4 regions of the Streptomyces sp. NPDC034084 genome follow, and region 4 is predicted to be linked to each of the others. Evidence: riboswitches for the same ligand, from Rfam matches in the RefSeq annotation. Region 4 holds a riboswitch; each other region holds the start of a gene.

Region 1 (2,831 bases), 790 kb from region 4:
ACCTTGTAACGGCGGTGCGGCTCGTTGGACTTCACGTAGTCGGCCTCGATCGCGTCCCGCTCGACGCCGACCGCGAGCAGGGTGATCGCCACGGCGAGTCCGGCCCGGTCCTTGCCAGCCGCGCAGTGCATGAGGGCCGGGACGCTCTCCTCCGCCATGGAGTGGAGGATCAGGCTGTGCTCCGCGGCCCGCTCCACCACCATCTTCCGGTACGAAGCGGACATGCGGGCGGCCGCCTTGCCGTCGCCGAGGACCTCCCGCAGCTGCGCGGTCTCGCCGTCGCGCACCAGCCTCCAGAACTCCTTGCCGTCGGCCGGGTCGTTGAGGGGTATGTTCACGTTCCGCACGCCGGGCAGCTCGACGTCCGCACCCTCGACCCTCCGGTCCGCCTCGTTGCGGAAGTCGAAGACGGTGTGCAGGCCCAGCGAGGCGAGGAAGGCGGCGTCGTCCTCCGTCGCGTGGGCGAGATGGCCGCTGCGGAAGAGGCGGCCCGGACGGACGGCGCGCCCGTCCGTCGTCGGCAGGCCGCCCACGTCCCGGAAGTTGCGGACCTCCGCCAGCTCGGGCTCGGCGGCTTCGGCGGGCGGGGTCTGCGGCAGCTGCTGCGTCACGGCTGCTCCTGTTCTGTCGATCGGTTCCTGGGGCAATCATCTCGGGTGAGGCCCCTGGAACACACCCCCTCGCACGGGAATGGGTGATCTGTCCGTATTGAGGAGTTCGAGATAACCCGCCCCGGTTGCAGGGGAGATGGGGATCGACGCGTGAGCAGCGTCATAACCGTGACGGACCGTGCCTGATCGTCTTTTCCAAATACCCCCGGCAAAAGGGGATCCGGGGACCGCCCTCCACGGAGGGTGACCGGAATTCCGACCGGATATCGCGTCATCCGGGAGCGCGGGAAAACTGTGGCTTGTTCGCGCCGACCCCCCTCGTCTAGCGTCGCGCTCAATCCGGACGGACCGCCGAATCCTGCCACCGACCGGAATCCGCACTCACCCGTACAAGGCAGGAGCGGGGGACCCAGGTAAGTCGCCGATCCCTCGAAGAAGGACGGCTCGGGGTGAAGTCGCGTGTCCACGCGACCGGACATCTCCAGTCCGAACCCGACAGCTCACCTCGCAGGCGCCGGAGAGGAATTCGCCATGCCCGCGAAGGGTAAGCACCGCCGCACCAAGTCCAACCTCCTGACCCGCGGCATCGCCGCAGCCGGCACCGGAGGCGCCGTCGTCGCCCTCCCGCTCCTCGGAGCCACCGGCGCCCACGCCGCCGAGCAGGCCGCCCCGGCCGCCGCTCCCGCCCAGGTGAAGGCCGCCGCCGTCCAGGCGGCGCCCGCCACCGCGAAGGCCGCGCCGAAGACGTACTCCGTCGTCCGGGGCGACTACCTGTCGAAGATCGCTGCCGAGCACCACCTCGCGGGCGGCTGGCACCGGCTGTACGAGGACAACCGCCGGGTCATCGGCGAGAACCCCTCGCTCATCCTGCCCGGCATGAAGCTCACCCTCGGCGCGAAGAACAGCGCCAAGGCCGCCGCGCCGAAGGCCGCGCCCAAGAGCACGCAGAGCTCCGGCAAGAACGGCGACACCCCCCGCGCCTCCCGCGGCGGCGAGCGCCCCTCGGCCCCGGCCGCCGCCGAGGCCACCACCACCGCGTCGTCCGCCGCGGAGTCCTCGCCGGCCGGTACGACCTCCTCCTCCGGCTGGGTCGCCCCGGTCAGCGGCGGCATCTCCACCCCGTACCGCGCCGCGGGCTCCATGTGGTCCTCCGGCTACCACACCGGTGTGGACTTCATGGCCTCCACCGGCACCACCGTCGTCGCGGTCGGCCCCGGCACCGTCTACTCCGCCGGCGACGGCGGCGCGTACGGCAACCAGGTCGTCATCCAGCACGCCGACGGCACCTTCTCGCAGTACGCCCACCTGTCCTCGATCTCCGTCTCCGCCGGCCAGGCCGTCAGCGGCGGCCAGCAGATCGGCCTCTCCGGCGCGACCGGCAACGTCACCGGCCCGCACCTGCACTTCGAGATGCGCACCGGGCCGGAGTACGGCTCGGACATCGACCCCCTGGCCACCCTGCGCCAGCACGGCGTGAACATCTGACGGAACGTCAGTAGCGCTTTTTCCGGAGGCCCGGCACGTACGTGCCGGGCCTCCGGCGTATTCCGGCTTGGCGGAATCTTTATCGGTGGCATATGTCACCCACCGTCAACCCCTCCTTACGGTCGCGTAAGTCACAGGCCAGGAGGAAGGATGTGCTCCCGTGGCAGACGATTCGAGATCAAGAGACAAGAACGTATTCGGGTCGTACGCGGCGATCGGTGACAGCTTCACCGAGGGCGTCGGAGACCCCGGGCCCGACGGGACGTACGTGGGCTGGGCGGACCGTTTCGCGGTCCTGCTCGCCGACCAGCTGCCGGAGCACGACGCCTTCCGCTACGCCAACCTGGCCGTACGCGGGCGCCTTCTCGACCAGATCGTGGCGGAACAGGTCCCCCGGGCGAAGGAACTCGCCCCCGACCTGGTGACCTTCTGTGCGGGCGGCAACGACATCATCCGCCCCGGAACGGACCCGGACGACGTGGCCGAGCGCTTCGAACGCGCCGTCGCCGACCTCACCTCCGCCGTCGGCACCGTCATGGTGACCACCGGATTCGACACCCGTGGGGTGACCCTCCTCAAGCACCTGCGCGGCAAGATCGCCACCTACAACGGCCACGTCCGGGCCATCGCCGACCGCTACGGCTGCCCGGTCCTCGACCTGTGGTCGCTGAAGTCCGTCCAGGACCGCCGCGCCTGGGACGGCGACCGGCTGCACCTCTCGGCCGAGGGACACAC
Region 2 (2,831 bases), on a different contig from region 4:
CGGCGCCCACGGCCATTCTCATTGCTCCGCCGCCATTCAGGGCAGCGGGAAGCTCTTTCGGGGCAGCACGAAAAGCTCGGACCGAATTCCTCTTCTTTGTATACGGTGCGCGTTAAGTCCGCGCACTCGCCGTGTTGACTGCGTGTTGCGAAAGCCTCACACGGTCCCGGTCCGGCCTTTTCAGCCGGTGCAGCGACAGCGAGCGTTCCGCGTGCAGCGCGGTCAGCGCCCTCGCCCGCTCCGCGTCGCCGCGCGCCACGGCGTCCACGATCGCGCCGTGCTCCGCCCAGGCCTCCACGGGCTGGGCCGGCTGCTCCACCACGTGCGTCCAGGCGATCTTGTGCCGCAGCTGGGTGAGCAGCGCCGTCAGGGCCGGGCTCCCGGAGGCCTGCGCGAGCGTCTCGTGGAACCAGCCGCCGAGCGAGCGCAGGTCCTCGCCCTGGCCGCGCCTGGCCCGCTCCTGCCCCAGCCTGACCAGGCCGCGCAGCACCTTGAGGTGCGCCTCGGTGCGCCGCTGCGCCGCCCGCGCGGCCCCCAGCGGTTCGAGCAGCGCCCGCATGTCCAGCAGATCGGCCGCCTCCTGCTCGGTCGGCTCCGCGACCTGGGCGCCCGCGTGGCGGCGGGTGACGACGAAGCCCTCGGACTCCAGGGTGCGCAGCGCCTCGCGGACCGGGACGCGGGAGACGCCGTACCGGCGGGCGAGCTGCTCCTCGGTCAGCCGGCCGCCCCGCTCGAACACGCCGGAGACGATGTCGTCCCGGATCGCCGTGCATACCGAGTGCGCGGGAATGCGCATGTCCGACCTCCGCCTTGGTCCGCGCGAGACAATTCGACCGGCGCCTGTTCCGCGCCCGATCCGCGACTCTATTGCAGCAGGCCGGGATTTCCGATGCCCCGACGGAATTCATGGGCGTCTTTTGGTCAGCGAAAAGCCCCGGCTCAGTACGAGCCGGGGCTTTTGCGACGCGGTGTGCGGCGGGGTCCGGGTCAGACGGTGACGCCGCGGGCGCGGAGGTACGCGACGGGGTCGATGTCGGAGCCGTACTCGGGGCTGGTGCGCGCCTCGAAGTGGAGGTGCGGTCCGGTGGAGTTGCCGGTCGAGCCCGAGATGCCTATCTGCTGGCCCGGCTCGACGGTCTGCCCGACGTGGACGCCGATGGAGGAGAGGTGTCCGTACTGGGTGTACGTGCCGTCGTGCATCCGGATGACGATGTTGTTGCCGTACGCGCCGCCCCAGCCGGCCTCGACGACGGTGCCGGAGCCGACGGAGACCACCTGGCTGCCGTAGGCGGCGTGGAAGTCGACGCCGGAGTGGCTGCCGGAGGACCAGAGCGAGCCGCCGGTCTTGTAGCCGGTGGAGACGTACGAGCCGGCGACGGGGAGCTGGAAGGAGGCCAGGCGGCGGCGCTCGGCCTCGCGGGCGGCCCGCTCGCGCTCCAGCCGGACCTCCTTGGCGCGGGCCTCGGCCTTGCGCTTCGCCTCGGCCTCGGCCTTCGCCTTGGCGATGGCCTCGAAGGCCTCCTGCTCCTGGGCGGCGGCCTGGGCGTTGATCCGGTCCACGAGGGATTCCTCGGAGATCACCTGGGTGAGGCCGGTGTCCTCGACGGAGCGGTTGTCCGTGTCGGCGGCGAGCGCCGGGGAGGCGAGGGTTCCGATGACGCCGGTGGTGGCCAGCGTCGCGGCGCCGGCGATGCCCACGCTGCGGCGCGCCATCCGGCTCGGACCACGATGCTTCCCGGTGGCACGGGTGAACGCCATGAAGGGGCTGATCCTTTCCTTCCTTCTCGCCTACCGGGTTAGCTGACGGGTTCGGAGCAGGAAGGTCTCCTACGAGCCCCTCCGTCGAGACGAAGGCGCCCGATTCACCCCAGGGACTACGTGGGTCCCCGGCTCCCCAGGCTCGCGCCTGACGGGGACTCGGCGATGACTGTCCGGTGCCGCGGTTGCGGCACGTGCAACTGACGAACAGCCGCACCGACGCTATGCGGATCGTCTTTCAATCACCAACCAGACGCGCCTTTTGTAAGACATGCCACAGGGCATACGATCATGGTTGCTCTCAATACGGACATACGGTAAGACCCCGACGAACGATGCCGTCGGGGTCTTCCCGTCGTCGCGTCAGGGCCGGAATCAGCCCGTCACGACGGTCACTTCACCGATGCCGAGGGCGCGCACCGGCTCCGCGATCTGCGCCGCGTCGCCGACGAGCACGGTGACGAGCCGGTCGACCGGGAAGGCGCTGACCACGGCGGCCGTCGCCTCGACGGTGCCGGTCTCGGCCAGGCGCGCGTACAACTGGGCCTGGAAGTCGTCCGGAAGGTGCTGCTCCACCTGGTCGGCGAGCGTCCCGGCGACGGAGGCGGCCGTCTCGTACTTGAGCGGCGCCACCCCCACCAGGTTCTGGACGGCCGTCTCGCGCTCGGCGTCGGTCAGGCCGTCGGCGGCGAGGGTGCGGAGCACCTTCCAGAGGTCCTCAAGTGCCGGGCCGGTGTTGGGGGTGTCGACGGAGCCGCTGATGGCCAGCATCGCGGCGCCGTTCCCCCCGGCGTCCGAGCGGAGCACCTGGCCGAAGGCGCGCACGCCGTACGTGTAGCCCTTCTCCTCGCGCAGGACCCGGTCCAGACGCGAGGTCAGGGTGCCGCCGAGGCAGTACGTGCCGAGGACCTGGGCCGGCCAGACGCGGTCGTGCCGGTCGGGGCCGATCCGGCCGATCAGCAGCTGCGTCTGAACGGCGCCGGGACGGTCCACGATGACGACCCGTCCGGTGTCGTCGGCGGTGATCGGCGGCATCGGTAGCGGCTCGGCCGGCTCACCGGTCCAGGCGCCCA
Region 3 (2,831 bases), on a different contig from region 4:
CACCCAGGACAGCTGGGAGCGGCACGGCGGTCTCGCGTACGCGCCCAGCCCTGACCTCGCCAGCCGCGCCCAGCAGATCGCGGTGGCCGAGAAGGCGCTCGCCCAGGGCAGCACCGAGTGGGCCACCTGCGCCCCGATCGCCGGCCTGACGAACGACGGCAGAGCCACCGGCGTGAACCCCGGCCCGTCCGTCGTCCCCACGGCCCCCACCGGGCCGCTCCCCGAGTCCGACCGCACCGCGGGCGTTCCGGCCGCCTCCACCGCCACGGGCGCGGCCTCGGTGCCGACCCGGTCCGCCACGCCGGCCGCCCCCGCCGCGCCCTCGGCTCCGGCGGCCTCCGCCACCCCGGCCGCGCCGGTCACGCCCACCAAGTCGGCGGCCCCGGTCTCACCCAAGGCGCCCGACGCGTCCGTTACGCCCGGTACGCCGGAATCGCCCGACATGCCGAAGGGTGACGCGCCGTCGGCCACGCCCGGGACGGGCAAGCACCGGGGTGGGGCCGCTCCGGAGGAATCCGGCAAGCCGGACAGCTCGGCCGAAGCCGGTCGACATGCGTCGAGTACGGACAAGCCCGTCGAAGCCGTCGACGCCACGCCCGTGACTGACGAAGTGAAGAATCCGGACGCAACGGACAGTCAGGGCGCTTCGGGCGAGTACACCGTGCGGCCGGGTGACAGTTTGTCCGGCATTGCGCGGCAGAACGAACTCACCGGAGGCTGGACGGCCCTCTATGACGCCAACCGTCAGACGGTGGGCGCCGATCCGGACCTCATCCTGCCTGGTCAGAGCCTCGACCTGACGGTGGATTCGGCGTCGGCAGCCGGTTAGTTCGAGGGCTTATGTCCGGTTCTGGGCAAGTGAGACATGGGTCTCTTCGTCCCAACTGGCGTGTCACGTCCGCTAACTCTGCTTCTGTCACCTCTCACCTGCATAAATACCGCCCACCGGAGGGCAAGCAGGGGCGATATTTCCGCAATGCGCCTCTTTGAACTTCCGGTGGGTCTGTGTCTACGGTCGTCACCGCTCGCCACCGCGGGCCCCGTCGACCGAAACGCCGAATCCTGCCGTCGGCCGTCGGGAACAGTCGTCGCGCAAGCGCCGAAGGCAGGAGTGGGGGACCCAAGGTAAGTGCCGGTCCCGGCCGTCGAGACAGACGGCCGATGACCGGCTTGGGGTGAAGCCGCGTGCTAGGACACGCGGCCGGGCAACTTTCCGGCCCGAACCCGACAGCTCACCTCACAGGCGTCGGTGAGGAGAATTCCCATGCTGTTTTCCGTCAAGGGCAAACACCGCCGTCCCTCCAAGACCGCCCAGGTCGCCGCGCTCGTCGGCGTCACCGGTGTCGCCGTCGCCGCCCCGCTGCTGACCGCGGGCGCCGCCTCGGCCGCCACCTCCGCCGAGTGGGACACCGTCGCCCAGTGCGAGTCCGGCGGCAACTGGTCCATCAACACCGGCAACGGCTTCTACGGCGGCCTGCAGTTCACCAACTCCACCTGGGCCGCGTTCGGTGGCACCGCCTACGCCCCGCGCGCCGACCTGGCGTCGAAGTCCCAGCAGATCGCCGTCGCCGAGAAGGTCCTGGCCGGCCAGGGCAAGGGTGCCTGGCCGAACTGCGGCGTCGGCCTCTCCGGTGCCTCCTACGACGGCGGCGCCGCCGAGAGCGCCCCGCAGCAGAGCGCGCCCCAGCAGGCCGCCCCGCAGCAGCGCGAGACCGAGCAGCCGACCACCCGCAGCCAGCAGCGCCAGGCCCCGAAGCAGGCCACACAGCAGGCCGCGCCGAAGGCCGCCGCGAAGAAGACCGTCACCACGCCGACCGGCAAGAAGGTCAAGAAGGGTGACGGCGAGTACAAGGTCGTCACCGGCGACACCCTCAGCAAGATCGCCCAGGCGCACGGCGTCAAGGGCGGCTGGGCCAAGCTCTTCGAGCTGAACAAGGACGTCGTCGACACCGCCGACCTCATCTACCCGGGTCAGCAGCTCCACCTGAAGTGAGTCCGGCGGCTCGCGTGAGTCCGGCGGCTCACGCGGCCCCGACGACCCTCCCGCGGTGACCACCCCGGTCCGGCGCGCCCTTCCCCCGTGCGCGCCGGACCGGGGTTCCCCCGTATAGAGGGACGGATCCCGGGTTCGGTGGACGCGTCGACGGTTACCGTCCAGTAGATCTTGGGCCCTTCCTCCCGAGATGCGTGCCCTTGGGTCCTTTTTCGTCCCAGGGGGCGGGCGCACGGCGGGCGGGAGCCCCCGAGCCGGTTAGGCTCTTGTCGCAAGGCCAAGCGACCCTGCACCGACCTTGCGTCACATCCAGCGTCACATCCCAGAAGGAGATGCTCGTGCCGTCCATCGACGTCGTCGTAGCCCGGGAAATCCTGGACTCCCGAGGCAACCCCACGGTCGAGGTCGAGGTCGGCCTCGACGACGGCAGCACCGGCCGTGCTGCTGTTCCGTCCGGCGCCTCCACCGGTGCGTTCGAGGCCATCGAGCTTCGCGACGGTGACCCGAACCGTTACCAGGGCAAGGGTGTCGAGAAGGCCGTCCTCGCCGTCATCGAGCAGATCGGCCCGGAGCTCGTCGGCTACGACGCCACCGAGCAGCGCCTGATCGACCAGGCCATGTTCGACCTGGACGCCACCGAGAACAAGGGCTCGCTCGGCGCCAACGCGATCCTCGGCGTCTCCCTCGCCGTCGCGCACGCCGCCTCCGAGGCCAGCGACCTCCCCCTCTTCCGCTACCTGGGCGGCCCGAACGCGCACCTGCTGCCCGTTCCGATGATGAACATCCTCAACGGTGGGTCGCACGCCGACTCCAACGTGGACATCCAGGAGTTCATGAT
Region 4 (2,831 bases):
GGAGCTGTTCTACGCGATCGGGCAGTTCTACCGAGACTTCTCGCAGACACCGGACGCCGAGGTCATCGCCTGTCTGGACCGCAACAGGGCCGCGCGGGATCCCGTCGTGCGGGACACGGACGTGCGGATCCCGATCGCCGACGTCACCCTCGGCGGACGGCTCGCGGTGCCCGAGGGCGCCGGCGGCATCGTCCTGTTCGCCCACGGCAGCGGCAGCAGCCGCCACAGCCCCCGGAACCGGTCGGTCGCCGCGGTGCTCAACCGGGCCGGCCTCGGGACGCTGCTCTTCGACCTGCTGACCGAGTCGGAGGCCGCGGACCGCGCGCACGTCTTCGACACCCCGCTCCTCGCCGGGCGGCTCGCCGGGGCCACGCAGTGGCTGGCCGGTCGGCCCGAGAGCACGGGACTGCCGCTCGGCTACTTCGGCGCGAGCACGGGCGCGGCCGCCGCGCTGTGGGCGGCGGGCGATCCCGCGTCCCCGGTGAGCGCCGTCGTCTCGCGCGGCGGCCGACCGGACCTCGCGGCCGAGCACCTGGCCCGGGTGCGCGCCCCGACGCTCCTGGTGGTGGGCGGCGCGGACGCGCTGGTCCTGGACCTCAACCGCCGGGCCCTGGCCCTGCTGCGCTGCGAGAACCGGCTCGCCGTCGTGGAGGGCGCCGGCCACCTCTTCGAGGAGCCGGGCGCCCTGGAGGAGGTGGCGGGCCTCGCCACCTCCTGGTTCACCGAGCACTTCCGGCGGCAGGGGGTCAGTACGCCCCGTTGACGTTGTCGATGGAGCCGTAACGGTCGGCCGCGTAGTTGCACGCGGCGGTGATGTTGGCGACCGGGTCGAACAGGTCCATGGACGTTCCGGGCACGTGGTAGGCCAGGAAGGTCGGCTCGATGACCTGGAGCAGACCCTTCGAGGGCGTGCCGGCGGCCGCGTTGGAGTCCCAGAGGTTGATGGCCTGGGGGTTTCCGGACGACTCGCGCATGACGTTGCGGAGGATCCCGTCGTAGGAGCCGGGGATGCCGTGCTGGCCCATGATGGCCAGCGACTCCCGGATCCAGCCGTCGAGGTTGTCGGCGTAGTTCGTGGCGGCGACCGGGGCCGCCTTGACGGGTGCGGCGGGGGCGGCGACGGCCGGAGCGGCCTGCGCGGCGGAGGCGCCCGTGTGAGTGGCGGCGGGGCCGGCCGACCGGCGCTCGGAGCGGCTGGCCCGCTCGGTCGTGGCGGACTTCTTCGCCTTGGCCTTCGCCTGGGTCGGGACCGTCTTCGCGGAATCCCGACGAATCGTCAGTTCGAGACCCGGGTGAATGAGTGACGGATTGTCACCCACTGCGCTCTGGTTGGCACGGTAAAGGCTCTTCCAGCCGCCCTGAATTCCCTTCTTGTGGGCGATCAGGGAAAGCGAGTCGCCACGCACGACGGTATACGTGCGGGCGGCGGCCGGAGCCTTGGCCGCGGCCGGCGCGGCGAGGGCGGCCGGCGCCTGGGCGGCGGGGGCCTGTGCGGCGATCTCCGGGGCGCCGGCCACGGGCGCGGCGCCCGCGACGGCCGGGGCGATGAGCGGCAGGGTCAGCGCGGCGCCACCCGTTCCGACCAGGGCGAGGCCGCGGGAGACGGGGCTGCGGCGGGGGCGGCGGTGCTTACCGTGTGCAGGCATGGCGGTGTCCTCTCCGGCGCCTGCGGGGTGAGCTGTCGGGTTCGGACGGGAGATGTCCGGCCGCGCGCACGCGGCTTCACCCCGAGCCGTTCCGGATTCCGGGCCGGCGTATTCGTGGGTCCCCCGCTCCTGCCGTCGGGTGAAAGGGAGGTGTGCCGAGCGGCGGCAGGATTGGGCGGTCCGCTCGAATGGAGGTGACCGTAGGCCAGTAATGCGACGAATAACAAGGGGAGAGGGGCAGGCGAATGGGAAAATGGATCACGGAATTCGGCCAATTCAAGATCCATGCCGTCCGGAAGACTCCGAACTTCCTTGCGGCATACGGGAGGGGGAGAGGTGTCGACGGAAAGCGGGGTGGCTTGAGTGAGTCGCGTCACCCGGAGTGCAATGTCCGCATATGGACCTTAATTCCGGGGTGAGCGAATAGCCGGAAAATATGCGCAACGGACTGCCCTTCGGGGCGACTCTCCGGAGGAGTGGCAAAAGTAGCAAAAGCGACATTCGTCTTGAAAGATGGAGGCAGTCGACCCAGGAGCACCCATGCCACCCTCCGCCTCCCTCCTCACCCCCGAAGCCCCCGGCACCCCCGACGCCCTCGACCGGGAGGCCGCCGCCCTCTACGAGAGCGCCACCTGGCAGCGGATCGTCACGGACTGGACCGCCCCCGAGGAGGCGCAGCCGACGGGGGAGGGCTGGCGGGAGCTGCTCAGCGTGCCCGTCGAGCGGCTCGTGGCCGACGCGCTCGCCGCCCTGCCGCCGGAGCTCCCCGCCGAGCGCCGCATCCCGGGACGGCTCGGGGCCCTGCTCCCTGACCGGCTGCACACCTGGCGCCGCATCGGCCAGGCCGAGCTCCGTCCCTCGGTGCATCTCGGCTACGCGCGCCTGGTGCTGACGGAGTGGGGCTGGCAGAACGCCCCGTACAAGCTGCGTGACGCGCGGGGCGCCCGATGTGTCTGCGGCGCCCTCCTCGCCGCCCACCGGCTCGGCTACGGCGGCGCGGACACCATGAACGAGGCGGCCGCCTGGATCATGACCGAGCTGCGGTCGCGCGGTTGGCAGGGGCTGATCGGGCCGTGGAACCGGGCTCCCGGCCGCACGGCCGCCGACGCCGTGGCCCTCCTCGACGCCACGGTCCGCCGCGCCGCACACGCCGGCCGCTGACGTCCGCCGCCGCCCCGGGGCCGG

The links. A riboswitch is a leader RNA that binds a small molecule or an ion and turns the genes downstream of it on or off. The one in region 4 is predicted to bind cyclic di-AMP.
Region 1: linked by a shared signal. The riboswitch ahead of ACZ51I_RS09325 (M23 family metallopeptidase) and the one ahead of ACZ51I_RS05820 (LysM peptidoglycan-binding domain-containing protein) in region 4 are both predicted to bind cyclic di-AMP.
Region 2: linked by a shared signal. The riboswitch ahead of ACZ51I_RS30360 (M23 family metallopeptidase) and the one ahead of ACZ51I_RS05820 (LysM peptidoglycan-binding domain-containing protein) in region 4 are both predicted to bind cyclic di-AMP.
Region 3: linked by a shared signal. The riboswitch ahead of ACZ51I_RS28075 (transglycosylase family protein) and the one ahead of ACZ51I_RS05820 (LysM peptidoglycan-binding domain-containing protein) in region 4 are both predicted to bind cyclic di-AMP.

Annotation. Positions count from the first base shown of each region.
Region 1 is NZ_JBVISK010000002.1:865,793-868,623, reverse strand. Features, by position in the region: gene ACZ51I_RS09330 (tyrosine-protein phosphatase) at 1-611, opposite strand, end outside; cyclic di-AMP (ydaO/yuaA leader) riboswitch at 984-1,140, shown strand; gene ACZ51I_RS09325 (M23 family metallopeptidase) at 1,143-2,096, shown strand; gene ACZ51I_RS09320 (SGNH/GDSL hydrolase family protein) at 2,257-2,831, shown strand, end outside.
Region 2 is NZ_JBVISK010000011.1:128,020-130,850, reverse strand. Features, by position in the region: gene ACZ51I_RS30365 (GntR family transcriptional regulator) at 113-796, opposite strand; gene ACZ51I_RS30360 (M23 family metallopeptidase) at 988-1,758, opposite strand; cyclic di-AMP (ydaO/yuaA leader) riboswitch at 1,771-1,933, opposite strand; gene ACZ51I_RS30355 (M16 family metallopeptidase) at 2,134-2,831, opposite strand, start outside.
Region 3 is NZ_JBVISK010000008.1:299,353-302,183, forward strand. Features, by position in the region: gene ACZ51I_RS28070 (transglycosylase family protein) at 1-829, shown strand, start outside; cyclic di-AMP (ydaO/yuaA leader) riboswitch at 1,088-1,261, shown strand; gene ACZ51I_RS28075 (transglycosylase family protein) at 1,265-1,993, shown strand; gene eno (phosphopyruvate hydratase) at 2,332-2,831, shown strand, end outside.
Region 4 is NZ_JBVISK010000002.1:73,099-75,929, reverse strand. Features, by position in the region: gene ACZ51I_RS05825 (phosphoribosyltransferase family protein) at 1-763, shown strand, start outside; gene ACZ51I_RS05820 (LysM peptidoglycan-binding domain-containing protein) at 747-1,646, opposite strand; cyclic di-AMP (ydaO/yuaA leader) riboswitch at 1,651-1,798, opposite strand; gene ACZ51I_RS05815 (DUF6197 family protein) at 2,187-2,807, shown strand.